Regions from separate parts of the Maricaulis virginensis genome, predicted to be linked through region 1. Evidence: predicted binding sites of a transcription regulator. Region 1 holds the regulator's gene; the other holds the start of a gene.
What was found. The regulator LexA, encoded in region 1, represses DNA repair genes until DNA is damaged. The targets are predictions, from matches to a motif close to ATGTTCCNCTTGTGTTCC.

Region 1 (15,408 bases):
GACAGCGATCCGGAATCGGAACGGGTGGAAACCGTCAACAAGGCCGCCGCGCTGTTCCGCGCCGCGGAAGACTCACTGCAGGGCTGAGGCGTCGGCCGTCGGTGTGGCAGTGCGGGCGATCTGGCCGGACAGGGTCGTCACCGTGACGAATTCCACGCCGCGCTCCCGCGCACCCGCGATCCAGGCTTCCAGCACATCCAGCGTGGTGTCGTGCGGATGGCCAATGGCAATCGCCCAGCCGCGCGAGCGGGCCAGCGCTTCGGCCTCGTCGAGCCGGGCGGTGACCTCGGCCGGCGTCTGGACGTGATCGAGGAAGATATCTCGCTGCAGCGCGTTCAGTCCCAGCCCCGCTGCCACAGCCTGGCCGCGGCTCTCGCCCGTCGTCAGGGAATCGAGAAACAGCGGCTGGCGGTCGGCAACGGCCGACAGGGCCACACGCATCGCCCGCGGATCGGCGGTAAAGCGGCTGCCCATGTGATTGTTCAGGCCCACGGCTTCGGGCACGCGGCTCATCGCCCAGCGGACCCGCGCCTGAAGATCGCTGTCGCTCATGCCCACACGCAGGGCGTTCGGTCCCGGATCGGCCAGTCCCACCGGCTCCATCGGCATGTGCAGCAGGACATCATGGCCTGCGGCGGAGGCCTCGGACGACACGGTTGCGGCAGCCGCGGCATACGGCAGAACGGCGATACTGACGCCGGCATCCAGGGCGATGACGCGGCGCGCGGCGGCCAGATCCAGCCCGACATCGTCGATCACGATCGCCAGGCGCGGCCCGGTGGGCAGGAAGGCGTCGACGGTGTCGATATCGCTGCTCGCCGGGGCCATCCGGGTGCGCGCGGTTTCTGATGTCCGGACCGACTTGGCACCGCCCTGCGCATGGGCGGGCTCGCGAATCACGACCGCCGCATCTGCAACGGCAATGACCGGCTCCACCACGCCCGCATCCGCTTCGCCGGACTGGCTGGCCAGGGAAAACACCACAGCGCCAACGAGATAGGCAAACGCCACCAGCGCGCCGGCCAAGGCCGGCACGGCAGAGCTCGTGCTGCGAATCAGGGGGCGCTGATCGGGTTTCATGCGTTAACCACGCTCCAAAGGGCTTAAACCGGCGTTAAACAGCCCGCGGGATTGGCGCAACGGGCCGGACCGCCTAGATTTCCGCCAACCGGAGAGAGCCATGCTTCTGATCGTCGACAATTATGACAGCTTCACCTTCAACCTGGTGCACTACTTCCAGGAACTGGGTGCCACGACTCGCGTCATTCGCAACGACGCAATGTCGGTCGAGGAAGCCCTGGCGCTCGCCCCGGACGGGATCGTGCTGTCGCCCGGTCCCTGCGACCCCGCCCGCGCCGGCATCTGTCTGGGATTGATCGAGAAAGCCCCGTCCGACCTGCCGATCCTGGGTGTCTGCCTCGGCCATCAGTCGATCGGCCAGGTTTTCGGCGGCAAGGTCGTCTCTGCGATGGAAATCATGCACGGCAAGACCAGTCCGATCGAGCATGACGGAACCGGCGTGTTTGCCGGCCTCGCCAATCCCTTCACCGCGACACGCTATCATTCCCTCGCCGTGAAGCCCGACAGCGTGCCGGACGTGCTGCGCGTCACCGCGCGCACAAGCGATGGCGAGATCATGGGGCTGGCCCACCGGGAACGCCCCGTGCATGGCGTGCAATTCCACCCGGAATCCATTGCCTCGGAACACGGTCACGACCTTCTGGCCAACTTCCTGGCCATGACGCGCAAACCGCACGCGGCTGCGGCCTAGGTGCGCTCCGGCGCGGCTGGCGATTGCCTCGCCCGCCTGTGCACGCTATTCGCAACGGGTTCGCGAAGTTCATCACCGGTCTTCAGACACGTATGCCGATCTGTTCCACATCCTCCGCTCCTGTCCGCACCGCCGCCCGCGCGGTGAACGGCGCGTGGATGTGCGGAGCGCGCGTTCGATACGTGGCGGCCGCAACGGGATGCTGGCGCAAACCGGCCTGACCGACTGACCGCCCTGCCCCGAGACCTTTCCGAACCGGACCCTGTTCAACATGCGTTTTCTGTCGACCTGCCTCCAGGCCTTCAGCCGGGCCGAACGCCCGTCCCGTGACGCCATCGCCGGCGCCTTTGCCGAGCTGATGGACGGCGAGGCCTCCGATCCGGCCATTGCCGGTTTCCTGATGGGGCTGGCGGCCCAGGGCGAGACCCCCGCCGATATCGCTGCCGGTGCCCGCGTCATGCGCGCCCGCATGACGCGGATCACGGCACCTGAGGGCGCCATCGATACCTGCGGAACGGGCGGTGATGGCAAGGGCGCCTATAATATCTCCACCGCCGCTGCGATCGTGGCCGCCGGCGCCGGCGCCATCGTCGCCAAGCATGGCAATCGCGCCGCCTCGTCCAAATCCGGCTCCTCGGATGTGCTGGCGGCGCTCGGGATCGATCTGGATTGCGGGCCGGAGCGGGTCGAGCGCTCGCTGAACGAGGCCGGCGCCGGCTTCCTCTTCGCTCCGGCGCACCATTCCGCCGTCCGCCATGTCGGCCCGGCCCGGCAGGCCCTGGGCGTGCGCACGGTGTTCAACCTGCTCGGACCGCTCTCCAACCCCGCGGGGGTGAAGCGTCAATTGCTGGGCGTCTATCACCGGCGCTGGCTGGTCCCCATGGCCGAGGCGCTGCGCGATCTGGGCTGTGAGCACGCACTGGTCATTTGCGGCGCCGACGGGATGGACGAGATTACCACGACCGCATCGACCCATATCGCCGAACTGCGCCAGGGCCGGATCGACACCTTCGACTTTCATCCCGGCGAGGCCGGCATTGCCCTGGCGTCCGAGGAAGACCTGCGCGGCGGCGATCCCGCCTATAACGCCGCCGCGATCAACCGCCTGCTCGACGGCGAGACGGGGCCGTTCCGCGATATCGTCGTGCTCAATGCCGGCGCCGCGCTGCTGGTGGCCGGCAAGGCCGCGACCATTGCCGAGGGCGCCGGCCTGGCCGCCGCAGCCCTTGACGACGGCCGCGCCCGCACCACGCTCGACCGCATGATTGCCATTTCCCGGGGTGAAGCCTGATCATGACCGACACACCCGACACACTCGCCCGCATCGGCACCTACAAGCGCGCCCATATCGAGGCCTGCAAGGCCGAACGCCCGCTTGCCGAGGTCGAGGCGAAAGCCCGCGATGCCGCGCCGGTACGCGGCTTTCTCGACGCGCTGAAAGCCGCCGCCCGCACGGACGGGCTGGGCCTCATCGCCGAGATCAAGAAGGCGAGCCCGTCAAAGGGGCTGATCCGCGCCGACTTCGATCCGCCAGCCCTCGCCCGTGCCTATGAGGCGGGCGGTGCAACCTGCCTGTCCGTCCTCACCGACGGTCCCAGCTTCCAGGGCGCCGATGCCTTTCTCGGTGCCGCCCGCGACGCGGTCGCCCTGCCCGCCCTGCGCAAGGATTTCATGTACGACACCTACCAGGTCGCCGAAGCGCGCATGCTGGGCGCGGACGCGATTCTGGTGATTCTCGCCGCCGTCGACGACGACACGGCCCGGCGGCTCTCCGACGAGGCCGGACGCTGGGGCATGGATGTTCTGGTCGAGGTCCATGACGATGCCGAGATGGAGCGCGCGCTCGATCTCAACGCGCCGCTGGTCGGCATCAACAACCGCAATCTGCGTACATTCGAGACCTCGCTGGAAACCTTCGAACGCCTCGCCCCGCATGTCGGCTCCGGGCGTTTCCTGGTTGGCGAGAGCGGGATTTTCACGCCCGAGGATGCGCGCCGCCTGCAGCGGGCCGGAGCACGGGCCTTGCTGGTCGGCGAGAGCCTGATGCGACAGGAGGATGTCGCAGCCGCGACCCGCGCCCTCATGACCCCGCCCGGCGACGCTTGACGCGCATCAGGAACACTTATAGAACAAACGGCAGAATTCCTGATTTGTTCCCGGCTTGAACAGCGCCGGGATTCGTCCAGACGAGGGCCTGCCGTGCTGACCCGGAAACAGAACGAACTCCTGCTCTTCATCCATAAACGGATCAAGGAAACGGGCGTCTCGCCCTCCTTCGACGAGATGAAGGCGGCCCTGCAACTGGCCTCGAAATCCGGTGTGCACCGGCTGATCACGGCGCTGGAAGAGCGCGGCTTCATCCGGCGTCTGCCGCACCGGGCGCGTGCCCTGGAAGTGCTCAAACTCCCCGAATCCGCTGCCAGCGCAAAGGCGCCGGTGCCGTCGGGCGATCTTGGCCCCAATGTCGTTCGCGCCAATTTCAACAAGCCGGAAGACAGCGAGCGCGAAACCACGGTGGAAATCCCCGTGCTTGGACGCATCGCGGCCGGCGTGCCGATCTCCGCGATCCAGCACGAGACCGACCGTCTGCCCATCCCGGCCGACATGATCCGCGGCGGCGAGCATTTCGCGCTCGAGGTCAAGGGCGATTCGATGATCGAGGCCGGCATTCTCGATGGCGACACCGTGCTGATCCGCCGCTGCGAATCCGCCAACACCGGCGATATCGTCGTGGCCCTGGTCGATGACGAGGAAGCCACGCTGAAGCGCCTGCGCAAAAAGGGCGGCTCGATCGCCCTGGAAGCCGCCAATCCGGAATACGAAACCCGAATCTTCGGCCCCGACCGCGTCAAGGTGCAGGGGCTGCTGGTCGGCCTGATCCGCAAGTATCACTGACGGGGCAGGCACCTGGTTCTGGCGCTGTTTCCAGACCGTGCTCCCAGACCGTGCTCGCGGTCGGGAGGCGGGTCTTTGTGGCGCGCTGATCTTCTGGGCCTGATGGCTTGTCGCGCTGTCGGCGTCAGCCGCGAAAGCAAGCTGCCAGCTGTGCTGCGGGACAGTTGATCCCGGACTTCAACGAATACCGTCCGCGCCGGCTGCGCGTCGGATGCTGGCGGGTGCTGGCCGGTCACTGTCTGCGGTGGCCTTCGCCCGCCCGTCTCGCGCGGGCCGAGGTGCCATTTAGCGGCCGATTGCTGCCAGCCGATTGCCGGTCGGGCCGCCCTCCCCAGTCTACCTGATATGACCCGGCTACCTGATATGACCCGGCGATCTGAAATGCCCGGATTCCGTCGTCCGGCGTGTGTGCCAGGGTGAGCGAATATCGCGCGGCAGGACATGGCGGATGACGAGCTCGCCGCTTGCCGTTTCCCGGATCAACGCCCCGCCCTGCCGTGCCAGCACGCCGCCGTCGATCACGCGGGCGGCGCAGCTGCGGATCCGGTGTTCCGGGATGTTCAGCCGCGTCACGATCAGTCCTGCCAGCCGGCAATCCTCCGCCAGACCATCGAGACTCTCGAGCAGGCTGAAGACAGTTCCACCGGCCGTCTGCCCGGCGCATCCGGTGCCATCGCAAGCCAGTGCAAGCCGGTCCGGCCGTTCGTTTTCGCCCTCGGCCTCCAGGAAGACCCGCACCGGAAAGCGGCCGCGCCGGCGGTCGCTGACCGCCCAGCCCTCCGCGTCTTCATCCTGCGCCAGCACGACGCCGTCGCGCGTGACGAAGAGGTCCGGCCGCGGCCCGGTCGCCCAGATCGCCATCGCGACCAGCATCACGCCGATGCCCGGCACCCGCCACAGTCCCCGCGCAGCACACGCGATGGCAAATCCGCAGCCATAGAGCGCCAGCACCCATCCCGGCGCTGACGGTATCGTGCGTTCCGCACCCGGCCAGTCCGCCACCATGTGGGCCAGTGTCAGAACCAGATCGAGCCCCAGCCCCATGAGGGCGAGCGGCACGCCGTCCAGGCCGAGCGGCATCAGGAAGAGCGCCAGCACGCCGGCCGGCATCACCAGCAGGGTGAAGACCGGCATGACGATGAGATTGCCGATCAGCCCCCAGGCCGCGATCCGGTGAAAGTGAAAGGCCGCAAAGCCCGATGTCGCGACACCGGCGACCAGGCTGGTCATGCCCAGCCCGCCGAAGAACTGCCGCAAGCCGCGGCCCGGATCGAGCGGTGCCGGCGGCGGGCGTTTCGCCTGCCAGACCTGCGCTGCAGCGATCAGGGCGGCCACGGCGGCAAAGGACATCTGGAAGCCCGGTGTGACGACGGCCTCCGGCGTCAGGAGGAGGACGGCCGTCATCGCGATGGCGAGTGTGTGGAAGGAGAGCACCCGGCGCCGGGCCAGGACCGCGCCCAGCGCCGAGACCGTCATGATGAAGGCGCGCTGGGTCGGAATGGCACCGCCCGACACGGCGAGATAGAGCCCGGCGGCGATCAGGGCTGCAAGCGCGGCCGGGATGGCGGGATCGTGGCGCCGTGACCAGCCGCCCAGCCCGGCCGCCATCATGCGCACGGCAAAGAACACGCCGCCGGCGAAGAGGCCCATATGCATGCCGGAAATCGCCAGCATATGCCCCAGGCCCGCATTGCGCAGGGCGTCGACATCGGCCGGGTCCAGCCGCGAGCGGTCGCCGGTCAGCAGGGCCGCTGCCAGCGCGCCCGAACGCCCGGGAAGCCGCCGCGCGATATGCTCAGCCATCCGCCAGCGCAGCTGCGCGATCCAGCGCCGGGCACGATCCGCCTCGACCTGTGGCCCTGGCTGCGCTGGTGCGACGGCATAGCCGGTCGCTGCAATGCGGGCGAAGAAGGCGTGAAAGGCGAAATCATAGCCGCCAGGCATCGCGGCCGGCCGCGGCGGCGACAGCACCGCCTCCACCGAAACCGGATCGCCGGGCCGCAATTCCCCCGGATCGCCCAGCACCCGCACCGAATAGCCAGGCGTCTCCGCTTCGGCCGGAACCCGGATCATCAGCCTTTGCCGGCCGCTGCCGCTGCGCTCGATCGCGCCCAGCCAGCCGGTTAGCGGCACCACATCATTGCGCGTATCGATCGCGGGAATGGCGGCCGCGCCGGCGATCCGCGCCTCGGTCCGCATCTGCCCCGCCAGAAGCCCCGCGGCGAAGACAGCCGCCAGCAGGGCGAGACGCCGGAACCGGTCCGGGCCGCGCCAAACAGCGGCAAGGCCAACCACCAGGATCACGCCCGCCAGCACCGGCACGCCGGCGGAAAGCGGGGTCGCCAGCGCCATGGATGCCCCCGCCGCCAGCCCGAGCGCGAAGAGGATAGCAGGACTGAAATAATTTTCAGTCCCGGTGCTCAATACCGGCTTTTTAAAGCGGCCTGCCGCCGGTCGGGGCAAGCTTGCGGCGAGATGAAGCACGAAGCAGCCTTCGGTCTATCGCAAAAGCTGATATTCATGCTAACACGACTTTCCCATCCCGCAGCGCAGCATGAATTCGCACGTGCAAAACAACGACAAGCCCATCCGCACCCGCTTCGCCCCGTCGCCGACGGGCTTCCTGCATATTGGCGGCGCCCGTACCGCGCTTTTCAACTGGCTCTTCGCCCGCCATCACGGCGGCACCTTCTATCTTCGCATCGAGGATACCGACCGCGCCCGCTCGACCCAGGCCGCGATCGACGCGATCCTGGAGGGCCTGACCTGGCTGGGTCTGGACTGGGACGGCGATGTCGTTTCCCAGTTCGAACGCGCCCCGCGCCATGTCGAGGTCGTCGACGAGCTGCTGGCCGCCGGCAAGGCCTTCAAATGCTATTGCACGACCGAAGAGGTGCAGGTGCTGCGCGACCAGGCCTTTGCCGAGGGCCGCGCCCTGCGCTCGCCCTGGCGCGACCGCCCGGCCAGTGAAGCCCCGGCAGGCACGCCCTTCGTCGTGCGCTTCCGCGCGCCGGACAGCGATGTCGTGCTGGACGATGCCGTGCAGGGCACGGTGCGCTGGGCCGCGAAGGAATTCGACGACCTGATCCTGCTGCGCTCGGACGGCAGCCCGACCTACAACCTTGCCGTGGTGGTCGACGATCACGATATGGGCATCACCCACATCGTGCGCGGTGACGACCATCTGGTGAATGGCGGCCGCCAGAGCCAGATCTATGACGCGCTCGGCTGGGACCGTCCGGTCTTTGCCCATGTGCCGCTGATCCACGGCCAGGACGGCAAGAAACTGTCCAAACGCCATGGCGCGCTGGGCGCGGAAGCCTATCGCGACATGGGCTATCTGCCCGAAGGCCTGCGCAACTACCTGCTGCGACTGGGCTGGGCCCATGGCGACCAGGAAATCTTCAGCGACGAGGAGGCGATTGCCGCCTTCACGCTGGACGGGCTGAACAAGGCGCCGGCCCGCATGGATCTGGACAAGCTGAACCATATCAACGGGCACCACATGGCCCGGGCCGCCGACGTGCGGCTGGTCGAACTGGTGATGCCCTTCCTCGATGTGCTTGAAGACCGCATCGCCGATACCCAGATTACGCGTGAGCGACTTCTGGCCGCCATGCCGGTACTGAAGACACGGGCGGCGACACTGGAAGAACTCGCCCGGCAGAGCTATTTCTTGCTCAGACCCCGCCCGTTCCGCCTGGAAGGCAAGGCCGCCAAACCCTTGGACGACGAGGCCCGGCAGCGTCTTTACCGGCTCTTCACCCGTCTGAGCGATCTGGATGGCTGGACAGACGAGGCGCTGGCCGCAGAACTGAAGAATTTCGCCGAAGCCGAGGAGGTCGGCTTCGGCAAGGTCGGGCAGCCGCTGCGTGCGGCCCTGACCGGCGGGGCCCCCGCCCCCGATCTGTCGCTTGTCATGGCCTTCCTGGGCCGCGGCGAAGCGCTCGATCGGATCAAGGACCAGATGATGGCGGACGCGTAAGCGGCCGCGAACCCAGGGGATGACGTGATGGAAAACAAAGCCAAACCGAACGGCACGGCCACGCTCTCGTATAACGGCAAGTCCGTCGACCTGCCGGTGCTGAGCGGCGAGATCGGCCCGGATGTGATCGACATCCGCAAACTCTATGCGGAAACCGGCCTGTTCACCTTCGATCCGGGCTTCACCTCGACGGCGAGCTGTGAAAGCCAGATCACCTATATCGACGGTGGCGAAGGCACCCTGCTCTACCGCGGTTACCCGATCGACCAGCTGGCCGAGAGCTCCAACTTCATGGAAGTCTGCTACCTGCTGCTGCACGGTGAGCTGCCCAAGGCCGACGAGTTCGAGAATTTCGACTGGACGATCCGCCGGCATTCCATGCTGCACGACCAGTTCGACCAGTTCTTCCGCGGCTTCCGCCGCGACGCCCACCCGATGGCCATCATGGTCGGCACGGTCGGTGCACTGTCGGCCTTCTACCACGACTCGACCGACATCAACGATCCGGAGGCGCGCACCATCGCGTCGCACCGCATGATCGCCAAGATGCCGACGATCGCGGCGCGCGCCTACAAATACTCCATCGGCCAGCCCTTCATCAGCCCGCGCAACGACATGGACTATGCCGGGAATTTCCTGCGTCAGTGCTTTGCGGTGCCGGCCGAGGACTACAAGGGCTCCGACGTACTCGCCAAGGCGATGGACAAGATCTTCATCCTGCACGCCGACCACGAGCAGAATGCGTCGACCTCTACGGTGCGCCTGGCCGGTTCGTCCGGTGCCAATCCGTTCGCCTGTATCGCTTCGGGCATCGCCTCGCTGTGGGGCCCGGCGCATGGCGGCGCGAACGAAGCGGCGCTGAACATGCTCAACCAGATCGGCTCGGTCGACAAGATTCCGGAATATGTGAAGCGCGCCAAGGACAAGGACGATCCGTTCCGCCTGATGGGCTTCGGTCACCGGGTCTACAAGAATTACGACCCGCGCGCGAAGGTCATGCGCGACACCTGCCACCAGGTGCTCGACGAGCTGGGTGTGCGCAACGACCCGACCCTGCAGGTCGCCATGGAGCTGGAGCGCATCGCGCTGGAAGACGAGTACTTCGTCGAGAAGAAGCTCTATCCGAATATCGACTTCTATTCGGGCATCACGCTGAAGGCGATGGGCTTCCCGACCGAGATGTTCACCGTTCTGTTCGCCCTGGCCCGCACCGTCGGCTGGATCGCGCAATGGACCGAAATGGTCGAGGATCCGTCCCAGAAGATCGGCCGTCCGCGCCAGCTCTTCACCGGCGCCACGCCGCGCGATTACGTGGATTTCTCCAAGCGCTAGACGCTGAAGTCCGAGACATAAAAAGGCCGCTCTCCGGAGCGGCCTTTTTTTTATTGTCCGGTGGCCCCGTCCAGCGTCTCGAGCACCGCATCGGCGGCCCGGTCGCTGGCCTTGCCGTCCCCGCGCATCCGCGCGGTCGTCTCGATGAGTTTGCGCGACAGCGTTTCCCGGCGTCCGGCATCGTCCATCAGGGCGCCGACGGCCTCGGCCAGATTGGCGCCGGTGGCGCGGGTCTGGACGAGTTCGGGCACAAGTTCCGCATCCGCCGAGATATTTACCAGGCTGATATATTTCGCCTTCATCAGGTTGAAGGCCCGGGCCAGCGCCCAGGTGATCCAGCCGAGCCGATAGCTCGTCACGGTGGGCACACCGGCGGTCGCCAGCTCGGTCACCACCGTACCGGAACAGGCCAGCGCCGCGTCCGCCGCGGCAAAGGCGTCGGCCTTCTCGGCCTCCTCGACCAGAACGGCCCCGCCGAAACAGGGCTCGGTCTTCAGACGGGCCCGCAGATCGGCCTCGACCGGATCCGCGATGGGAATGACGATCGACAGTCCGGGATCGCGCTGCCGCAGCCGTGCGACCGCCCGGGCAAACGGCCCGAACATGCGCCTGATCTCCGATGTCCGGCTGCCGAACAGCACAGTCAGCACCGGCGCGCCGGCCGGTATGGCGTGCCGGGCCCGGAAGGCCGCGCCATCGCCCGCTTCAAGGCGTTCCAGCGTGGGATTGCCGACAAAGGTCACCGGCAGGCCGTGGGCCTCGTAATAGGGCGCATCGAAATCGAGAATCGTCAGCAGCCGGTCGACCGTCGCCGCCAAAGTAGCCGCCCGGCCAGGCCGCGTGGCGAAGACCTGCGGGCCGACATATTTGATCAGCCGGATAGACGGGTCGGCCTGCCGCACGCCCCGGGCCACGCGCAGCGTATAACCCCAGCTGTCGATCAGGACGACGGCGTCGGGCTTGACCCGCAGGATGTCCTCGACACTGGCCGCCACGGCCGCCTTCACGCGCTTGTAGGCCATCAGCCCGTCGATCCAGCCGAAAATGGCGAGGTCGGAGATATCGATCGCCGAGCTCACGCCTTCCTCGGCCATGGCGCGGCCGCCAATGCCGGCAAAGCGGATCTCGCCACCGGTTTTCGCCTGAAGAGAGCGCATCAGGGCGGCGCCCAGAAGATCGCCGGAGCGTTCGGCCGCGACGACATAGATGAGCGGCGTGCCGGTCATGCTTCCGCGTCCCTCACCACCAGGAAGAGGCCGCGCGCATCGAGTTCGCGGATCACCGCCTCGCGGTCCACCACCAGCGCACCGCCTGCCTCCAGCACAATCCCGGCCAGACCCGCCGCATCGCACAGGCGCACCGTGTCGACCCCGACGACCGGCATGTCGATCCGGCGCTCCTGGATCGGTTTGGGCCGCTTGGCGAGTACGCCGCGGCGATTGTCCGGGGATCCGCGCAACGGTGCCGGCAGCCCTGCAACGCGTTCCAGCATGGCATTGGTGCCTTCCTGGGCCTCGACGGCCAGGACCAGCCCGTCTGCAACGACGGCGCCCTGACCGATATCCAGCCGGCCGATCTCGGCAGCCACATGCATGGCCTTGTCGGCATCGGCTTGAGCATTGGCATCCGGTGAGACCTGCCCCAGACGTCCCGCCTCCAGGCGGTTCCGGGTGAGAAGGCTGTCGGCACCGACAACGGTCAGGCCTTCGCGCTCGAACGCCTCGACCACCACGCGCAGGATCGCATCATCGCCCTTGCGGCCGGCGGCCAGGACACGCGGCAGAAGTTTCAGCCCGGCCCCGTCCAGGCGCAGCGCCTTGAAGTCGGGCCGTGTGACATAGCCGGCAAAGCACACGGCATCGCATCCGGCCGATTTGAGCGACCGCGTGATCGCCCCGATCTCGCCGACCGAATGCTCGACATGTCCGATATCGTCGAAGGGATCGTCGGCAAAGCCTTTCAGCCGGATCACCAGGACCGACTGCGGATCGAGCGCATTGAGGATTTCACGCGGCAGCCCGCCGCCGCCGGCGATCAGGCCGAGACGGGTCCAGGATGCCGCGCTCTGCGTGTCAGTCATGAGGCATGCAGACGGAGCGTTTTGCGTCTTCGCGAATGAAGCCGATGATCTCCATCACCGGCGCATTGTCGCGATAGATGTGCGCAACGTCGTCGACCCGTTCCTCGAACGTGCCTTCCTGGGCAAACAGCAGGCGATAGGCAGCCCGCAGATCGCGCAGCGTCTCGCGCGGCATGCCGCGGCGCTTCAGCCCGACCACGTTCAGCCCCGCCAGGTGGGCGTGATTGCCGATCACCGAACCGTAGGGGATGACATCCGCCGTCACCATGGCCATGGCGCCGACAAAGGCATGGCGGCCGATCCGGCTCTTCTGGTGAATGCCGGCATAGCCGCCCAGGATCACGTGATCGGCCACTGTCGTTTCGCCGCCGATGGCCGCACAATTGGCAAACACCACCCGGTCGCCGACGATGCAGTCATGCGCAACGTGCGAGCCGACCATGAAATAGCCGTCATCGCCCACAACCGTCTGGCTGCGCGCGAATGTGGTGCCGGGATGCATGGTGACATTCTCGCGCAGGATATTGCGCTTGCCGATGATGAGCCGCGTATCCTCGCCCTGGTATTTGAAGTCCTGCGGCGGATGGCCGAGATGGACGCCCGGATAGAGCACGCAGTCCTCGCCCAGCGTCGTATTGCCGGCAATCGTGACATGCGACATCAGCCGCACACGATCGCCCAGCTTCACTTTCGGACCGATGATCGAGAAGGGACCGATCTCGACGCCCTCGCCCAGCTGGGCGGCCGGGTCGACAATCGCTGTGGGATGAATGATCGCGCTCATCAGTGTTCCACCGCCTTGGCAGAGAACTCCGCCTGCACGGCACGCACGCCGTTGGCAAAGACCTCGCCCCTGAACTTGAAGACGCCGTGGCGTGCTGCGGTCACCGACACCGGCATGCGCAGCATCATCCCGGGACGGACCGGCGAGCGGAACCGCACCTTGTCAGCGCCCATGAAATAGACCGTCGCAGAATCGGGCGCGGCCTTCAGCGTCTTGTACATCAGCACGGCACCGGCCTGGGCCATGGCCTCGATCATCAGCACGCCGGGCATCACCGGATTGCCGGGGAAATGGCCCGGAAAGAAGGGCTCGTTCGCCGTCACGGCCTTCAGTCCCACGATCGACTCGCCGGCCCGGTAATCCTCGGCAGCGTCGATGAGGAGAAAGGGGTAGCGGTGTGGCAGGAGTTTGAGGATTTCGTTGTGTTCAATCCGGTCGGACACGCCGGTCAGTCCTTCTTTTTGGGTGTTCTTGTGTCGCGCCGGGCCAGGCGGCGCACTTCGGAGACCTGGCGCAGATACTGGCGCAGCGGCTGGGCGGGATCGCCCATCCAGGTTTCGCCGGCCGGCACGCTTTCCGCGAGGGCCGAATTGCCGCCGATGCGTGCACCCTTGCCCACGGTGATGTGGTCCTGCAGGCCGACCCGGCCGCCGAACATCACGTCATCCTCGATCACGCAGCTGCCCGACACACCGGCAAAGGCCGCCATGGCGACATTGCGGCCCACCTGGCAGTTGTGACCGATATGGCAGAGATTATCGATCTTGGTGCCCTCCCCGATCCGCGTCGGACCGAACAGCCCCCGGTCGACACAGCTGTTGGCACCGATGGTTACCGACGCCGCGATCTCGACCGTGCCCAGATGCGGCATGTCAACGAGACCCTCATCGGATACTGCGGCACCGAAGCCGGCCTCGCCAATCACGGCTCCCGAAAGAATGTTGCAGTTTTCGCCCAGGTCTGCGCACTGGATGACCACACGGGGACCGATACGGCTGCCCGCACCGATGCGGCAGCCGGGCGCGATCACGCTGCCCGGCCCGATCATGACCTTCTCGCCGATCTCCGCGTCGGCGCCGATTACCACCCCCACGCCCAGCCGGACGCCGGGCGCAATGCGGGCCGACGGGTCGATGGCATGCTCTGCCGACAGTTCGCGCGGCCGGAACAATCCGGCCACCGCGCGCCCGAAAGCGGCTCGCGGCTGCGGATGCACCAGCACTTTGGCGCCGCGCTCTGCCAGGGCCCCGGCCAGGCTTTCCGGCGCCAGGATCACCACGCTGTCGAGGCGGATGTCCGGATGGGCCTTCAGAAGACGGCCGTTTTCCAGATAGCACAGCCGTCCGGCCCGGGCCTCGCTGATCGGTGCGACCTCGCACACGGTGTCATTCCCGGACGCAGAATCGGAAATCGCCGCACCCGAAAGTGCGGCGATCTCGTTGAGCGTCAGCGGTCCAAGTCCGTCGAAAAAACGCGGATCGGCCATGGTCCGTGCCGTCTTATTGCTGCTGCTGGCCAGCCCCAGCCGCCGCTTCCTGGGAGACGCGCACGCGCGTCACGGTAACGGTCGGCACCTGAGTGTTGAGGCGGCTGATCACATCGGCAGAAATGTCGACGTCCGGCGACGCGAAGACGAGGTTGGCGCGATCGACCAGGATGTCGATATCGCGTTCCGCCACGACGGCTTCCAGGATCGGACCCAGAGCGTCATAGATCGGACGCATCGCCTGACGCTCAGTCTGGACGATTTCCTGCTGGCGCGCGCGGCGGGCCAGTTCGAATTGCTGGGCCTGCTGGTTCAGCGCTTCGATGCGCTGCATCAGGTCCGGGCGCTGCTGGATGGCCTGCGGCGTCATGGACGCGGTTTCCGCGTTCAGACGCTCGGTCTCCTGCTGGATCGGCTGGCCCATCGCGGTCAGCTCGGCGTCGATTTCCCGCGCGATTTCCTGCATGCGGGCCTGGATGTGCTGGCCGGCAGCGCTTTCGCGCAGGACACGTTCCTCGTTCATGACCGCGATGTTGGGCTGTTGCGCCAGCACCGGCGCGGCCAGCCCGGCGATCATCACCGGAAGAAGAAGGAGAGACTTGATAAACTTCATAACTTTAGAACCCTGTTCTCGTGCTGAACCGGAAGAATTCGGCTCTGTCGTAGTCCTCGCGAATGAAGGCCTCGGCAAAGTCAAACCGCACCGGTCCGAAAGGTGAATCCCAGAAGATGCTCACGCCGGCGGAGGCCCGCAGGGCCATGTCGTCGATCGTGAAAGCTGTCCCGGCGGCCCCTTCGTCGATCTGGTCGGGAGTATCCAGGAGCCCCAGTGTACCGAACTCGGTGAAGACACTGGCGCGGACCCCGTACTGCTCCGGCAACCCGGTCGGGAAGGACACCTCGAACGCCCCGACTGCGTACAGGCGGCCGCCCAGGGCGTCGCCCCGGGTTAGCTCGCCCGTCTCTGCGTTCCGGGTCACGATGCGCGGACCGATACCGGCCACTTCGAAGCCCCGGAACGAATTGCCGCCCTTGAAGAAGCGGTCATTGATGCGGACGGTATCCCCGCCCCACG
Region 2 (15,408 bases), on a different contig from region 1:
GGACGGGATGGACAGCGAGATGCCGACGCTGGCACCGGTGGGCGACAGGATCAGCGTGTTCACACCGACCACATTGCCCGCCATGTCGAACAGCGGCCCGCCGGAATTGCCCGTATTGATGGCCACATCGGTCTGGATATAGTCGTCATACTGGCCGCCGGCATCGCGGCCGCGCGCCGAAACCACACCGGCCGTCAGCGTACCGCCCAGGCCGAAGGGATTGCCGATCGCGATCACCCAGTCGCCGACGCGCGCCGTGTCGCTGTCGCCGAAATCGACATGCGGCAGCGCCTCGTTCACCTCCATGCGCAGGACGGCCAGGTCGGTGACGGGATCGATCCCCACGACTTCCGCCGCAAAGACCCGTCCGTCAGGCAGGGCCACCTCGACCTCGTCGGCCCCGTCGATGACGTGATTGTTCGTCACCACCAGGCCTTCGGGATCGATGATGAAGCCTGAACCGAGCGAATTCGCGATGCGCGGTGCATCGCCGAAAATGTCGTTGAAACGCTCCAGCGGCGAGCCCTCGGGGAATTCCGGCAAGCCATCTTCGCTGTCCAGCCGCTGGGCGGCGGAGATGTTCACCACGGCCGGCGAGAGCCGCTCGGCCAGGTCGGCAAAACCGTCGGGCGCCGGGTGCGCCAGCACTGCCGGGGTGACCAGAAGAACCAGGAAGGCAACAAGAAAACGCCGCATTGCAAATATCCGTTCGATTTCGGGAACCGGAATACAGAACAAGGTGAATACCGCTTCGCGGCACCCCGCTGCAACCGCAGTGATGCAGGCGTAAGGTTTGCGGCGTTCTCAGCGTACCGCCAGGGCCACGATGGCGACGCCCAGACACAAGGCCGTGAGCCCGGCCAGGCGAAGCTGGTCCGGGCTCATCGCGCCAATTCTGGCGATCACGTCTTTCATGGCGCCGGGGGCCAGGGCGTAGACCGCGCCTTCAAGCGCGATCGCCACCCCGAGCCCGGCGATCAGCACAGTCCACACTATTCGCCGGTTTCCGACCGGAAGTAGTTGAAGAACTCGCTGTCCGGCGGAATCACGATCGGCGTGCCATCGCCCATCGCCTGCTGGTAGGCCAGCATCGAGCGATAGAAGGCGAAGAATTCCTCGTCGCGGCTGTAGGCCTCGGCGAAGATCTGGTTCTGGCGGGCATCGCCCTCACCGCGGATCCGTTCGGACTCGGCGCGCGCCTCGGCCTCGATGATCGCCGCCTGGCGATCGGCATTGGCGCGGATCTCCGCTGCCCGTTGTTCGCCTTCGGCGCGGATGCGGGCCGCTTCCTGGTCACGTTCCGAGCGCATGCGCTGGAAGACGTTCTCGGCGATCTGCTGCGGCAGGTCGGCCCGCAGGATACGCACATCGATCACCTCGATGCCGAAACTGCCGGTGCGCACCTGGTCTTCCACCGCCGTCTGGACGCGGTCCATCAATGCGGCACGCTGGCCGGAGATGACCTCGGAGGACGGGATCGACGCGATGACGCCGCGCAGGCTGTCATCCATGATCTGCTGCAGGCGAACGCGGGCGCCGCGCTCGTCGCGGAAGGTCTGGTAGAAGCGCAGCGGATCGGTGATGCGATAACGCAGGAAGGCGTCGACGATGAGACGCTCCTGGTCCGAGGCCAGGATTTCTTCCGGATCGAGATCGAGCTCGATATTGCGCTTGTCGAAGGTCAGCACCTCCATGATGAAGGGCGGCTTGAAGTGCAGGCCCGGATCGGGCTCGCCGACCTCGTTGACCGCATCGAGGGGCTCGCCGAGGCGCAGGATCAGAGCCTGCTCGGTTTCCGAGACCGTGTAGACACTCTGCAGGCCGATGAAGACGGCAACCGCAAGAATGATAATGCCGAGCGTGCGGATCATTGATTGCCTCCTTGCGTACGGTTGCGGTTCTGGCCGAGCTCGTTGAGCGGCAGATAGGGCACGGCGCCGGCCTGGTCATCGAGCACGATCAGGTCCGACCGGCGGAAAATTTCCTCGATCGTCTCGAGATACATGCGGCGGCGCGTGACATTCGGCGCGAGACGGTACTGGTCGTAGATGGCCACGAAGCGGTCGGCCTGGCCCTGGGCTTCGGCAATCACCGAGTCCCGGTAGGCTTGGGCCTGCTGCGTCACCTGGGCGGCACGGCCGCGAGCCTGGGGGATGACGCTGTTGGCGTGGGCGGTCGCATCGAGCTGTGCGCGCTCGGCTTCCTGCTGGGCGACGTCCACGCCGCGGAAGGCGTCGATCACCCGCTCCGGCGGCTGGGCGTTGCGCAGGTTGACCTGCAGGACCTCGATACCGGCATTGTACTCGTTCAGGGTTTCCTGCAGCAGGGCCCGCGTCCTGTGAGACACTTCGGTCCGGCCCTCGGTGATGATGAATTGCAGGTCCGACGTACCGACGACTTCGCGCATGGCGCTCTCCGCCACGGCCCGGACGGTGGCTTCAGGCTCGCGCACGTTGAACAGGTAGTCGCGCACGCCGTCGGGATAGCTCAGATCGACGCGCCACTGCACGGCGAAATCGATGTCGACGATATTCTCGTCGCGGGTGAGCATCTGGCCTTCATTGCCCTGGCCGATGGTGATCGTGTTCGTTGTCGTCACTTCCGGCAGCGTCACCGTCTCGATCGGCGTGGGCAGCTTGAAGTGGAAACCCGGCGAGGAGGTCCGGGAATATTCGCCGAAGCGCAGCACGACGCCAGCCTCGTTCGGGCCGACCTGGTACCAGCCGGAGCCCGGCATGACAAACCAGACGCCGACGATCACCAGCAGGATGAAGCCGAAGCCGAAGGCACTGGCGCCACCGCCACCCTTCTTGCCGCCGCCATTGCCGCCGCTCCCGCCGCCGCCGAACAGGCCGCGCAGCTTGCGCTGCATGTCGCGAACGACCTCGTCGAGATCGGGGCCTTCATCGCCACCGCCAGAGCCCTGGGGACGCCGCCCCCATGGATTCTGGTTGTTGTTTCCGCCGCCGGAGCCCCAAGGGCCTCCGCCGCCTCCACCCTGATTGTCGTTCCACGGCATGAGCTGGATCGATCCTCTTGCTAGTCTTGTGCCCTACATGAACGCATGCGCGCCGGGGTTCAAGAGCGGGCAAGCGGGACACGCAGACGCAGCGTCCCTCATTTCCGCGCGTATCAGATGCGATCGAGACGCCGGAAGACGAAGGCATGGTCATCCCCCTCGCCCGCCGGATGGGCCTCGCGGCGGACCTCTGTCCAGGCGGTTTCGTCGACATCGGGGAAGCGGGTATCGCCGTCCGGCGCCGCATCCACATCGGTCAGATACAACCGGCCGGCCCGTTCCAGCGCGGCGGTGTAGATCTGCGCGCCGCCGATGACGCACACCTCGTCGACACCATCCTCATTGGCCTTTGCAAACGCCGCAGCCAGCGCATCGCCGAAATTGCCGGCCACCGTGGCGCCTTCGGCCTGATAGCCGGACTGGCGAGTGATCACGATGTTGAGGCGCCCTGGCAGCGGCCGCCGCGGCAGGCTCTCCCACGTCTTGCGTCCCATGATCACCGGCTTGCCGCGCGTCGTGTCGCGGAACAGCTTCATGTCGGACGACAGGCGCCAGGGCAGATCGCCATCGGCACCGATCACCCCATTGCGGCCGCGCGCCGCGACCAGGCAGACTTTCGGGACGATCGTGCCGGTCATGCCGACACCGGCTTGTCGAGCCAGCTGAGCCATTTTTCCTGCACCGCCGCGTCCAGGTCGACGCCTTCGGAGCGCGCCAGCAGGAGCAGCATGCCCAGCGCATCGGCCATTTCCCGGCGCAGTGCCGTACGGGCCTCCTCGTCGGCCGGGCGGCGTGAACGGCCGGTCGCGTCGAGATAGGCCTGGGTCAGCTCGCCCATCTCTTCCTGCAGCTTGAGCAGATACCAGTCGCCCGACCGGTCGATACCGTAATTTCGCGCATAGATGTCGCAGACCTGTGCGATCTGCGCGCCCAGATCGGTCAGCGGACCGGACATCCCGCCCCCCCCTAGACCGCGACCGGCGCAGCGATGCGCGGGTGCGGGTCATAACCCTCCAGGGTGATGTCGTCGTATTCGAAGGCGAACAGGTCCTTTGCCTCCGGATTGAGCGACAGGCGCGGCAGCGGACGCGGCGTGCGCGACAACTGTTCCTCCACCTGGTCCATGTGATTGGAATAGATGTGGGCGTCGCCGAATGTGTGAATGTACTCGCCCGGCTCCAGCCCGCAGACCTGCGCCACCATGGCAGTCAGCAGCGCATAGGAGGCGATGTTGAACGGCACGCCCAGGAACATGTCGGCCGAGCGCTGGTAGAGCTGGCAGGAGAGTTTCCCGTTGGCGACATTGAACTGGTAGAGCGTGTGGCAGGGCGGCAGCGCCATGTTGGGCACATCGGCCGGATTCCAGCCCGACACGATCAGCCGGCGCGAGGACGGATTGTTGCGGATCTGTTCGAGGATATTGGACAACTGGTCGATTTCAGTGCCGTCCGGGCCTTCCCAGCGGCGCCACTGCTTGCCGTAGACCGGTCCGAGATCGCCGTTCTCGTCGGCCCACTCGTCCCAGATCGTCACGCCGCGCTCCTGCAGCCAGCGCACATTCGTCTCGCCGCGCAGGAACCAGAGCAGCTCGATCGCGATCGACTTGAAATGCACCTTCTTGGTCGTCAGCAACGGAAAGCCTTCCGACAGGTCGCAGCGCAGCTGGCGACCGAAGACCGAGCGCGTGCCGACACCGGTCCGGTCATTCTGCTCGGCGCCCGTTTCCAGGATATCGCGCAGAAGATCGAGGTAGGCGCGCTCCGCGGCCGAGCCGGGCAGGCTGCCCGCACCCGCCGCTTCCGGCCGGCTATCCGCAAAGGCCAGGTCCGCCATGAATTCCTCCTGCGATCCGCGCAACTCGACTGATTCGATCCCCCCAAGTCTAACCGCTTGAGGCACTGCCGTGAGCCTGCCTGCAGCGACGCGCCGGGGATAACCGGCCAAGCCTCAAGACTTCCCGCCGCTTCGGTGCCCGCCGGCCCCGTACGCCCTGCAGCGCGCAACTGGCGGGCCGGTGGCGGGCATCTGGCGGGGCCGTGACACAAGGCAGGCGTGGCGCTTTGGCCGCCGCTCTGGTCAATCCCGCTCATCCGATTACAACAGGTCTCAAGGAGAATGACATGGCTTTCAAGGCAGACGCAGCAAAGATCAAGCGCTGGCGCGAAGAGCGGCACTGGTCGCAGGAACATCTGGCCGAACTGGCCGGGATCGGACTTCGCACCGTGCAGCGGATCGAGAATGGCGAGCAGGCATCCCGCGATTCCCTCACCGCCCTGGCCGCGGCCTTCCAGGTCGATGCCCTGGCGCTGTGCGTCGATCCGGAAGAGGAAGCGGCCCGCACGATACGGACCAAGAACGCCAGGGTGACGGCCGGCTTGCGGCTCTCCCTGTGGATCCACCTGGCCAGCTATGTGCTCGGCATGATCATTTTCACCGGGATCAATATCGGCACCGGCACCTCCGTCATGCTGTGGGCGTCGATCTGGTGGACGGTGGGCGCAGCGGCCCACATTGCCACCACCGTCATCGTCGAACTCGCAACCCGCTACCAGAACCAGCATGCGGCCGGCTGAACCGGCTGGCCGGCGCTCCGGACACCGTACTGGCAGGAGTAATCCCGCAGCCTGCCGTTTCCGGCTTGCCAAGGCACCGTGTTGCGATAGCCTGCCGGGCGGAACAATCGGGGAACAACCCCCGTAATGGAGGACCATCGACATGTTGGGTTATGTTACACTGGGGACAAATGACCTGCCCCGCGCCGCCGCCTTCTATGACAAGCTCTGCGCCGAATTCGGCGCCGGCCGCTTCATGGAGGAAGACACTTTCATCGCCTGGGGCACGGCCGATGGCGGTTGCGGCATTGCGCTGACCAAGCCGTTCGACGGCAATACGGCCACGGTCGGAAACGGCGTCATGGCCGCCTTCCAGGCCAAGGACCGCGCCCAGGTCGACAAGGTCTACAAGCTGGCGATCGAGCTCGGTGCCCAGGACGAGGGCCCGGCCGGCCCGCGCGGCGAAAGCGGCTTCTATGCCGGCTATTTCCGCGACCCGGACGGCAACAAGCTCAATGTCTTCTGCATGTAGTTTGCAGTGCTTTGACCGGAACGGCCCCGGTGATCGGATCGATCACCGGGGGTTTTCCCGCCGCGTTGCAGCGCCAGGGGCATGTCACCGCCTCACTGGCAGGAAATCCTCACTGGCGGGAAATCGCCGGCGCGGACCATCGACCGTCCAGAATAGCGTCGTTCGGCCAGTACATTCGCAAGGTCACTTCGAACGGCCCGTCCGGTACCGGCAGCCAGTTCTCGACAGGAACATCGTCGGGCCTTTCCCTCGCGAAAGTGATGACCACATCGCCGTTCGCATCGGCCTGGAGATCGGAATTGCTTCCAAGGGCATACCGGTCCAGGGCGTTCGCAACCAGAAAGCCCTCACCGTCATACACAGTCACTGACCAGAACGCCCCCACGGGCGGCGTATTTCCGTTGTCGAAGACGAGCCGATAGACGCCTTCACGGCCGTCCAGCGCACCGCCCCGCGCTGTACGTCTTGCATTCTGGTAGACGGCAAATTCATTGCGGTTCGCGCCAAACCCGATTTGCGATACGATACCGCGGACCAGGAATTGATCGCCGTAATCGCCCAGAGGCACACGCTCGGGGTCCGGCGTCCATGTCCCGCGGCTGGCGAAGGAAAATCCTGCATCCATCGCGCTTTGCCCGCGCTCGACGCCACGATCCAGAGCTTCGAGGTTGTTTTCGGACAGATCGTCAATCCTGCCATTGGCGTAGGGGCCGACATTGATCTGGCCGAGCGTCTCGAGCTTGCCTGTGTCCGCCGCCGGAGGCGGGTAGCGCGCGATCAGCGCATCCAGCCGCTGGAAGAATTCGGCCCCCGAGAGCGCGCGTATCGTGTCCTCGGGAGACACCCTGTCCAGGATCGGCTGGCAGGCTTCCTCGGAACGGACCGGCTCCGGCCCGTTCAACGGCCTCAGCCTGAACGATTGCTGAACCCGATTGGCCGCTTCAAGATCGTCCGGTCCCTTCAATTCGGTACGCCCGATGATCCAGACCATATCGGTCGGGGCTTCGATGTGCTGCATACCGGCGGGAACGTCTCCCGCCCAGTCGGGCCCGGTGATGAGATAGCGTGTCGCTTCGCCGCCATTCATCTGGCTGCCCGGTCCGGCGAAATTATTCGTCCAGGCATCGAGCATTGCCATCAGGTAGAAGCGGTCCTGCACTTCCGGCACGTCCAGCACCATCGCGTCAGCTGACAGATCGAGAAAAGCGGACGAATAGAGCGTATCGACATTCGGCCTGACGACGGCCCTGAAGTCAGGCCCCGGCGGATCGAGCAAATGCGTGAAAGCATTCTCCGGACCACCCAGACCGCAGACATAGGGTATCTCGGTCGCGGCACGCCGGGTTTCGTCCATGAGAAGGAGGGGAAACCCGTATACATAGCCTTCCGACGCAATGAATGTTGTGCGGACCGACAGGCGCGGACCCGTCGCATCGCCGGTTTGCGCCGCAACGCCGGCAACAGACGCCAGCGTCAGCACGATCGCCATGGCGCACGCCATGCGCATGTTTGTCATGATCGTCTCCTGAGGGGTTATTGTGTCGTGATGCAACGCGCTAGAAGCGATGGCCGACGGTCAGCGTCCCGGCCACGGTCGGGGCGTCCTCCAGGCCGAAATAGGTGGCTTCACCGCGAATGAAGAAGGCGTGGTTCAGCTGGTATTCCACACCGCCGCCACCGACCAGGCCGCTTCGCTCTGCCGTGTAGGTCCCGGTTGCGGAATAGGATCCGGGCAGGGTGAATTCGGTGTCGAAAAACGTGAAGGTCGGGGCTTCGTCCAGCTCTGCCGTAACGGTTCCGCCGGCCTGAATCTCGCTCGTCACAAATCCGGCCCGGGCAAACAGCCTCAGGCGACCGTCATCTGTCACCGGAACGTGACCGCGCACATAGACACCGGCGATGTAGTTGACGTCCACATCGCCGTTGAACTCCCCCTCGATTCCGTAAACCGACACGGTCTCGTCGAGAGTCTCACCGGACGCGCCGATTGCGATATCAGCCTCGATCGCAAGATATTCCGAAATACCCACTCCACCCCGCAAGGAAACTGCATTCAGGCTGACATTGTCCTCCAGCAGGAGATCGTCGATTTCGCCTTCCAGTTCCGTCAGCAGAAGCGTCGGGCCAACTTCCAGATAGGGGCGCCCCTCGAAGCCAGACTGCCAGGCGTTGACCGGTGCTGTCAGCACCGCACCCAGACACACACCGGATACCAGATACCTCTTCATCGAAATGTCCTTTCCCAATTCGGATGAGAGGCCGAGCTTACTGCCGAAAATATTTTCGACAAGATATATTGAAAATATTTTCTATAATTCTATGATGACTGCGTCGGCCGCTACCCGCGGACCCGAAACAAGGCTCAGGCACATGAAATCCAGAGACATTTCCCGATCGATCCGCATCACCCCCCGTGACCGGCACTTTGCGTTCTCCGATGTCCAGGAGCGCGACTGGCTTGGCGGAGACACGTTGAAATCGCTGATATTCAACGCACTCTCGATGACATTTCCGGCTGGAGAGCGCTTTTTTATCTCAAGCGTGAAACGCTTCCGGCCCCGTATTTCGGGCGAACCGCTCGACTCCCAGGTAGGCGCCTTCATGGCACAGGAGGCCATGCATACGCGCGAACATGTGCGCTACAACCAGCAAATGGAAACACAAGGGTGCCGGGCCGCAATGCTGCAGCGGGAGACGCAGGAACGCTTTGAATGGGCACAGCACAGGTATTCGGACCTCGAACAGCTCGCCGCGACCTGTGCGCTCGAGCATTTTACGGCCATTCTGGCCGACGAGTTGCTCTGCAATCCCGATCTTCTCAAAGAGGCCAGAACGGAATACCGGAATATCTGGCTCTGGCACGCCATCGAGGAAGCGGAACACAAGGGTGTCGCATTCGATGTGTTCCAGGAGGTCACCAACGGACGGGCCTACTGGGTCCGCGTCCGCACGATGACCATCGTCACCGTCCTTTTTCTGGCTCACATGAAAAGGCTGTTCTCAGTCCTGCTCGCCGATGCGGGGCGGGGCGGATCGGCCGCGTCCTGGCTACGGCTGAACTGGCTGTTGTGGGGCAATCCGGGTCTTTTCCGTAAAATGATGCTCAAATGGGCGGCCTATTTCCGACCCGGCTTCCATCCCTGGGACCGCGACAACAGGGCGAGAATGCGGGCCGCCGAGAATGCCTTGGCTCTCGAATTGGAATAGCGTACTCGGCCTGGATCAATGCGCGTTCTGCATCTTCACGCGCCTTCAATGCAGGCCAGGACCGGGGAGCAGATGTGACAAAACCGAAACGCAGGCGCCGCACCCCGGAGGAAGCACGGGAGGAAATCCTCCAGGCCGCAGAAATACTGATCCTGAAATACGGACCGTCAGAACTGAAATTCCAGTCTCTCGCAAATCAGGCGAATTTGGCTGTATCCAACGTCTATCATCATTTCGGCGGTGTGCTGGAGATCAAGCGTGCGCTTGCCGATCGCGTGCTTGGTGAGCTTCACAGGGATCTGCTTGCCGCGCTGGCAGAAGAGGCCGACAACACCCCCCTGATATTCGCACAGAACGTCATGGTCCGGATCCATTCAATCCTGCGAACGGAAAGATACGCCAAACTCATCGGCTGGATCGCGCTTTCGACCGAACTCGGCGACATGGATGACTTCGCCGCGCCTCTGCCGGCCATGACCGCCGTCGTGGCAGACCACATGTCCCGGCACCTGCCTGGAGAAACCGCGCAGAGGCTGGCCCAGCTGATCACCTATAATCTTGCCGTGACGGCGATCGGGGAAGGCCTCATCGGCCCCGCGATCCAGTCTGCGCTGTCCATGGCCGACAATGATGCCAATGGCGCCATCTGGCTTGGCGAGCATTGGAAAAAACTGCTGGACGACGCCCTGAACGATCACGGCTGACGCGTTCGGCTTGTTTCTGCATTCGCGGGCTAAAAGATGCTTCCCCATGCGGGGCGCGACGCCGGTGAAACCCGCGACCGCCACGGCTGCCATCGAGACGGTGATCGCGGGCCTTCCGCGTGGCACGGACCAAGCGCGGCAGACCGCTCCAAAGGTATCGAATGCCGGCCGCGCCGGCCGGACGCACCGCATGATACCTGCCGCAACCGCACCCGCCCCTTCAACTCGCCACATTTCCTGCCTATATTCCCCGGTGTCGGCTTGCCGACTATGGCGATAAACGCGCTCGTAATAACCGGACCGGACCCGGGGGCAGTACCCGGCGGCTCCACCATATCCTTCCCTGCACCACCTTCAGCAAGTGGCCGGGCTGGCATGGGGCCGAAACAGGATCGACGGACGGGTAAAGGGGATTGCTTTCGCCCGGGTGAGGCCCGTTACAGGCTCGCTTATGAAAGTTGCCAACGACAACTTTGCTGAAGAGGTCGCTCTCGCTGCGTAGTCAGCGCGGGTAATCTCGCTTTAAAGTCCTGGACCCTTTAGCCGGTCCAGGCGGGGTCCGGAGGCGCCTGGCAACAGAAGCCTCCACTTATCCTCATACAGACTTCACACACGGCGCCTGCAGGCGGGTTAGGCCATCCTTCACCACGCCGCGGCCCCATCTGCAGTCCAGCCGTTGATATCCGTTGACCTGCCCCGGGCTTGGGGTACCCTTTTTTCTACAGGGAGATCGGGGGAGATCGACATGGCCAAGGACCTGATGCGCTATGACTTGATGGCGCAGGACGCGCTTCGCGGCGTGGTCCGTCAGGCTCTGCTGAAAGCGGCCGGCCCCGGCGGGCTGCCCGGACAACATCATTTCTACATCACCTTCCGCACCCAGGCGCCGGGTGTCGATATCGACCCGACGCTGCTGGAAAAATATCCCGAAGAGATGACGATCGTGCTGGAACACCAGTTCTGGGATCTCGACGTCACCGAGACGGGTTTCGAGGTGACGCTGAAATTCTCCGGCGTACCGAAATACCTGAAAATGCCCTATTCGGCGATTTCGCGCTTCCACGATCCCAGCGTCGGTTTCCACCTGCAGTTCGAGCAGGACCCGGCCGAGGACGAGATCGATACACCCCCGCCCGAAAAGCCGAAGACGGCCGCCGGCGGCAAGGCAGGCAAGAGCGACAAGAAAGCCCCTGGCGGCGATGGCGCCGAAGTCGTCTCGCTGGACAGCTTCCGCAAGAAGTGATGTCCGGTCCCGACCTGGTCGCCCCGGATCTGGCCGGAACGCCGCGCGAGCCGATGACGGCGGACCAGATCCGCAATTATCTCGGCCAGCGCGCCAATCACCCCTATGCCTCCAAGCTGCTGGGCTTCCAGCTGGCCGATTTCTCGATCGAGGAGCGCTGGCTGGAGGCTGATTTCCATCCCACGCAGCAACTCGCCAATCTGCGCAATTCGGTGCAGGGCGGCATCGTCACCGCCATGCTCGACGAGGTGATGTCGCTGGCTGTCCTGGTGTCCGAGCGTTTCATGTGCGGCGTACCGACGCTGGAGATCAAGACCAGCTTCTTTGCGCCCCTGCCCGTCGAACCCTGCCGGGCCCGCGGTGTCGCCACGAAAATCGGCGGCCGGGTGGCTTTCATGGAAGGCACGATCTGGACCCCCTCCGGCGAAATCGCCGCCCGCTCGAGCGCCACCTGCCAGGTCCGGCGCGTCAAGGCGGCCGGGTAAGTTCCGGCGTTTCCCCTTTCCCATCACGCCCCACTTCCCCCGGCCTTGTGCCGAGGTCCGGCTGAGCCTCTTTCTGAAACGCCGCCAGACCCCGGAATAAATCCGGGGAAAGCGCCACACTCTCTTTCTTCCCCACATCGTGGGGAAGTGGGCCGCGGCGTTAGCCGCGGGTCGAAGGGGCCGGCGCGAAGCGCCGGGGGCGGTGGAGCCTGTCTCAAGCATAACGCCGCTGACGCGGCGCCCCTCCGTCTCGCCGCCTTGCGGCGATCCACCTCCCCATAAAATGGGGAGGAAAGGCGTGTCAGCATGAAACCCTCCACGAGCTTGCGCCCTGGAGCGATGAGAGGGGTGCGGGATGCACGGCGGACATCGTGTCCGGATTTGAAGGTTTGGTGGTGATGCCCGAGGCATCCCGCACGCGGAGATTTACCCGGGTCCCTTGCGGGCCCCGTCTCGAAACCTGCAGGCACGCTCCGGTCGAGCTTTGTGCCGGTGTCCCCGCAGATGGCCACGCCGGAGCCTGATGCTGTCACCCACCAGGCGCGGACGAGCTCCGCACGCTCCCGGGCACAAGGGACTGAGCTCATGCCTCCCATCCCGGAAACCGTCTGCGAGTATAGGGGCGCTGGAGCGGACGGGGATAAATTTCCAATATCCGCCCCACGCACCGTCATCCTGACGAAAGTCAGGACCCAGATCGTAAAGGGATATTTTCGCCAGGCGGGCTCGGTCTGCGTAATGGCGATGTGCGGGATAAGTGCGAGATCGCGGGCACCCAGCTTTATGAACTGGGCCCTGACTTTCGTCAGGGTGACGGTGCTTGTAGGGGCACTCTCACTTTCTTTTCCAACGCTCTCATTTTTCCCGGACGGAGGCCTGCGCAGGCAGGCCGCAGATCCGGGACCGACCGGAGATCAACTCAAGCGATGAGCTTCCGGTGGATCCCGGCACTCCGCCCGGCCTTCGCCGGGCGTGCGGCCGGGAAAAGCGGCGTGGTGTTTAGGGCGGGGGTGGCTTCAGCACCCTTTCTCCCCGGTCAGGGAGAAGCAGGAGCCCCGCCTACGCGTCTTCGAGCACTTTCACATCCTTCATCGGACGGGCAGTGACGCAGATACGGGGGCGCTCGCCTTCGGTCTTGGTGACCAGCAGGCGTTCGACCTGGCTGTCATCGTGGAAGACCACGCCGGTCAGCGCGTCCAGCACCGCCTTGGCGACATTGTCGACATCGTGTGTGGGGCTGTCGGGCGTACGCTGGATCTCGATCACGACCTCATAGGGCCCCCATTTCGGGCGCGCGCGCTTGAATTCGAGGCGGAAGAACTCCCCGATCAGCGCCTTGAAACGCCGCGACTGCGTGGTCAGTGCGTCCACGCGCAGATTGAGCTCATCGCCAGACATCGATGCCTGAACCTTCCCTCTACCGACCCAGTTTTGCACCTGCCCCCCGCGGGCACCCGATCTGCGGCCTTGCGCATCGCTATCTTGATCGTTCATCTGCCGGTGATACACGTTCCCCCGGATCACAGCCATATTCCTCCCGCACAATGCGGCCTGCAAGGAGCCTCCCCTGATGAGCGAGATGCGTACCGAGACCGACAGCTTCGGCCCCCTGGAAGTCCCGTCGACAAAACTCTTCGGCGCCCAGACCGCGCGTTCGCTGATCAACTTCCCGATCGGCACGGAAACCATGCCCAAACCGCTGATCCGCGCGCTGGGCATCGTCAAGCGCTCGGCCGCCCTCGCCAACAAGCGCCTGGACAATATCGAACCGGAGCTGGCCGACGCCATTGCGCAGGCGGCGCTGGAAGTCGCCGAAGGCAAGCTGGACGACCATTTCCCCTTGTCCGTCTGGCAGACCGGCTCGGGCACCCAGTCGAACATGAACACGAATGAGGTCGTCTCGAACCGCGCCATCCAGATCCTGGGCGGTACGGTGGGGTCGAAGGATCCGATCCATCCGAACGATCACGTCAACCGCTCGCAGAGCTCGAACGACACCTTCCCGACGGCGATGCATATCGCCGCCGCCGAGGAGATGGTGCACAGTCTCGTGCCCGCCCTGCAGACGCTGCACAACGCGCTCAACGACAAGTCGAACCAGTTCAGGGACATCATCAAGATCGGCCGCACCCACACCCAGGACGCCACGCCGCTGACCCTGGGCCAGGAATTCTCCGGCTATGTCGCGATGGTGAAGAACTCGATCCGCCGCGTGGAAGCGACGCTGCCGGCCCTGCTCGAACTTGCCCAGGGCGGCACGGCCGTCGGCACCGGCCTCAATACCAAGAAGGGCTTCGCCGAAGCCTTCGCCGACGAGGTCGCGGCCTTCACCAAGCTGAAATTCGTCACTGCGCCGAACAAGTTCGAGGCGCTGGCCACCAAGGACGCGCTGGTCGAGGCCCATGGCGCCCTCAACTCGGTCGCCGTCTCCCTGTTCAAGATCGCCAACGACATCCGCTTCCTGGGCTCCGGCCCGCGCTCGGGCCTGGGCGAGATCGCCCTGCCGGAGAACGAGCCGGGCTCGTCGATCATGCCGGGCAAGGTGAACCCGACCCAGTGCGAGGCGATGACCATGGTCTGCGCCCAGGTGATGGGCAATAACACGACGGTCAGCTTTGCCGGCAGCCAAGGCCATTTCGAGCTGAACGTGTTCAAGCCGGTCATCATCTACAATGTGCTGCAGTCGATCCGCCTGCTGGCCGACGCCGCCAACACCTTCACCGACAAGTGCGTTGTCGGCATCCAGGCCCGCGAGGACAATATCCGGGCACTGATGGAGCGCTCGCTGATGCTGGTTACCGCGCTCAACTCGACCATCGGCTATGACAACGCCACCATCGTCGCCAAGACCGCCCACAAGAACGGCACCACGCTGCGCGAGGAAGCCGTCAAGCTGGGCTTCGTGACGGAAGAACAGTTCGACGCCATCGTGCGCCCGGAAAACATGCTGGGGCCGAAGGACTGATCAGCGGTCTCCCGCTAGATCGTCCAGGTTGTTCGAGCGGCGCCCATCAGGGTTGGAACGCAAATGAGGTTTGGCGCCCGTGCGCCGAACTGTATGCGCATTGTCGATCTTGCCCTGATCGGCCATCTTCATAGCCCGTTCAACGCTGGTAAAGTTCTGGTTTCCCTCGAACCGCACATGAGTGATGTCGCCTTCACTGTCAGCGCGGGCGTCTACAATGTGTTTTTGATCTGCCATGAGTGCCTCCTACATCCACACAGAACATAATGAGAACAATTGAGCCGAATGTCAACATAATGTGCTCACAATAACTCAAGACACAAAATATGCCATGACCAAGCCCGTCAATCTCCGCCAGTATCGCAAGCGCAAACAGCGCGAGGACAAGGCCGCGGCCGCCGAGGCAAACCGTGTGAAGCACGGCACGCCGAAAGCGGTCTCGGACCTGGCGAAAGCGCGGGCGGAGATGACGGCGAAGACGCTGGACGGTCACAGGCTGGACGACGGGGAGTAGCGCTTTCTTCCCCACGTCAGTGGGGAAGTGGGCCGATGCGCAGCATCGGGTCGAAGGGGCCGGCGCGGAGCGCCGGGAGCCGGTGACGTGTAGCGCATAGACAACGCCGCTACGCGGCGCCCCTCCGTCTCGCCGCTTTGCGGCGATCCACCTCCCCACATCGTGGGGAGGAAAATCTCAGAACGGC

Region 2: PKE71_RS04780 (VOC family protein) is a predicted target of LexA. The motif match lies at 5,693-5,710, and genes of this name have one in related genera.

Annotation. Positions count from the first base shown of each region.
Region 1 covers NZ_BSFE01000004.1:208,440-223,847, forward strand. The annotation lists gene trpE (anthranilate synthase component I) at 1-87, shown strand, start outside; gene PKE71_RS09405 (divergent polysaccharide deacetylase family protein) at 73-1,080, opposite strand; gene PKE71_RS09410 (anthranilate synthase component II) at 1,181-1,771, shown strand; gene trpD (anthranilate phosphoribosyltransferase) at 2,043-3,062, shown strand; gene trpC (indole-3-glycerol phosphate synthase TrpC) at 3,065-3,877, shown strand; gene lexA (transcriptional repressor LexA) at 3,971-4,666, shown strand; gene PKE71_RS09430 (ComEC/Rec2 family competence protein) at 5,021-7,018, opposite strand; gene gltX (glutamate--tRNA ligase) at 7,221-8,651, shown strand; gene gltA (citrate synthase) at 8,679-9,983, shown strand; gene lpxB (lipid-A-disaccharide synthase) at 10,034-11,209, opposite strand; gene PKE71_RS09450 (LpxI family protein) at 11,206-12,063, opposite strand; gene lpxA (acyl-ACP--UDP-N-acetylglucosamine O-acyltransferase) at 12,056-12,847, opposite strand; gene fabZ (3-hydroxyacyl-ACP dehydratase FabZ) at 12,847-13,290, opposite strand; gene lpxD (UDP-3-O-(3-hydroxymyristoyl)glucosamine N-acyltransferase) at 13,296-14,333, opposite strand; gene PKE71_RS09470 (OmpH family outer membrane protein) at 14,347-14,946, opposite strand; gene bamA (outer membrane protein assembly factor BamA) at 14,951-15,408, opposite strand, start outside.
Region 2 covers NZ_BSFE01000002.1:270,017-285,424, reverse strand. The annotation lists gene PKE71_RS04820 (Do family serine endopeptidase) at 1-696, opposite strand, end outside; gene PKE71_RS04815 (DUF2065 domain-containing protein) at 805-993, opposite strand; gene hflC (protease modulator HflC) at 993-1,871, opposite strand; gene hflK (FtsH protease activity modulator HflK) at 1,868-3,019, opposite strand; gene PKE71_RS04800 (dihydrofolate reductase) at 3,133-3,690, opposite strand; gene PKE71_RS04795 (nucleoside triphosphate pyrophosphohydrolase family protein) at 3,654-3,974, opposite strand; gene PKE71_RS04790 (thymidylate synthase) at 3,986-4,852, opposite strand; gene PKE71_RS04785 (helix-turn-helix domain-containing protein) at 5,140-5,592, shown strand; gene PKE71_RS04780 (VOC family protein) at 5,735-6,103, shown strand; gene PKE71_RS04775 (DUF1254 domain-containing protein) at 6,213-7,619, opposite strand; gene PKE71_RS04770 (outer membrane protein) at 7,660-8,331, opposite strand; gene PKE71_RS04765 (metal-dependent hydrolase) at 8,474-9,310, shown strand; gene PKE71_RS04760 (TetR/AcrR family transcriptional regulator) at 9,211-10,014, shown strand; RNA gene ssrA (transfer-messenger RNA) at 10,230-10,604, shown strand; gene PKE71_RS04750 (SspB family protein) at 10,760-11,257, shown strand; gene PKE71_RS04745 (PaaI family thioesterase) at 11,257-11,742, shown strand; gene PKE71_RS04740 (RusA family crossover junction endodeoxyribonuclease) at 12,802-13,140, opposite strand; gene fumC (class II fumarate hydratase) at 13,313-14,707, shown strand; gene PKE71_RS04730 (DUF3892 domain-containing protein) at 14,708-14,944, opposite strand; gene PKE71_RS04725 (DUF4169 family protein) at 15,039-15,221, shown strand; gene PKE71_RS04720 (hypothetical protein) at 15,399-15,408, opposite strand, start outside.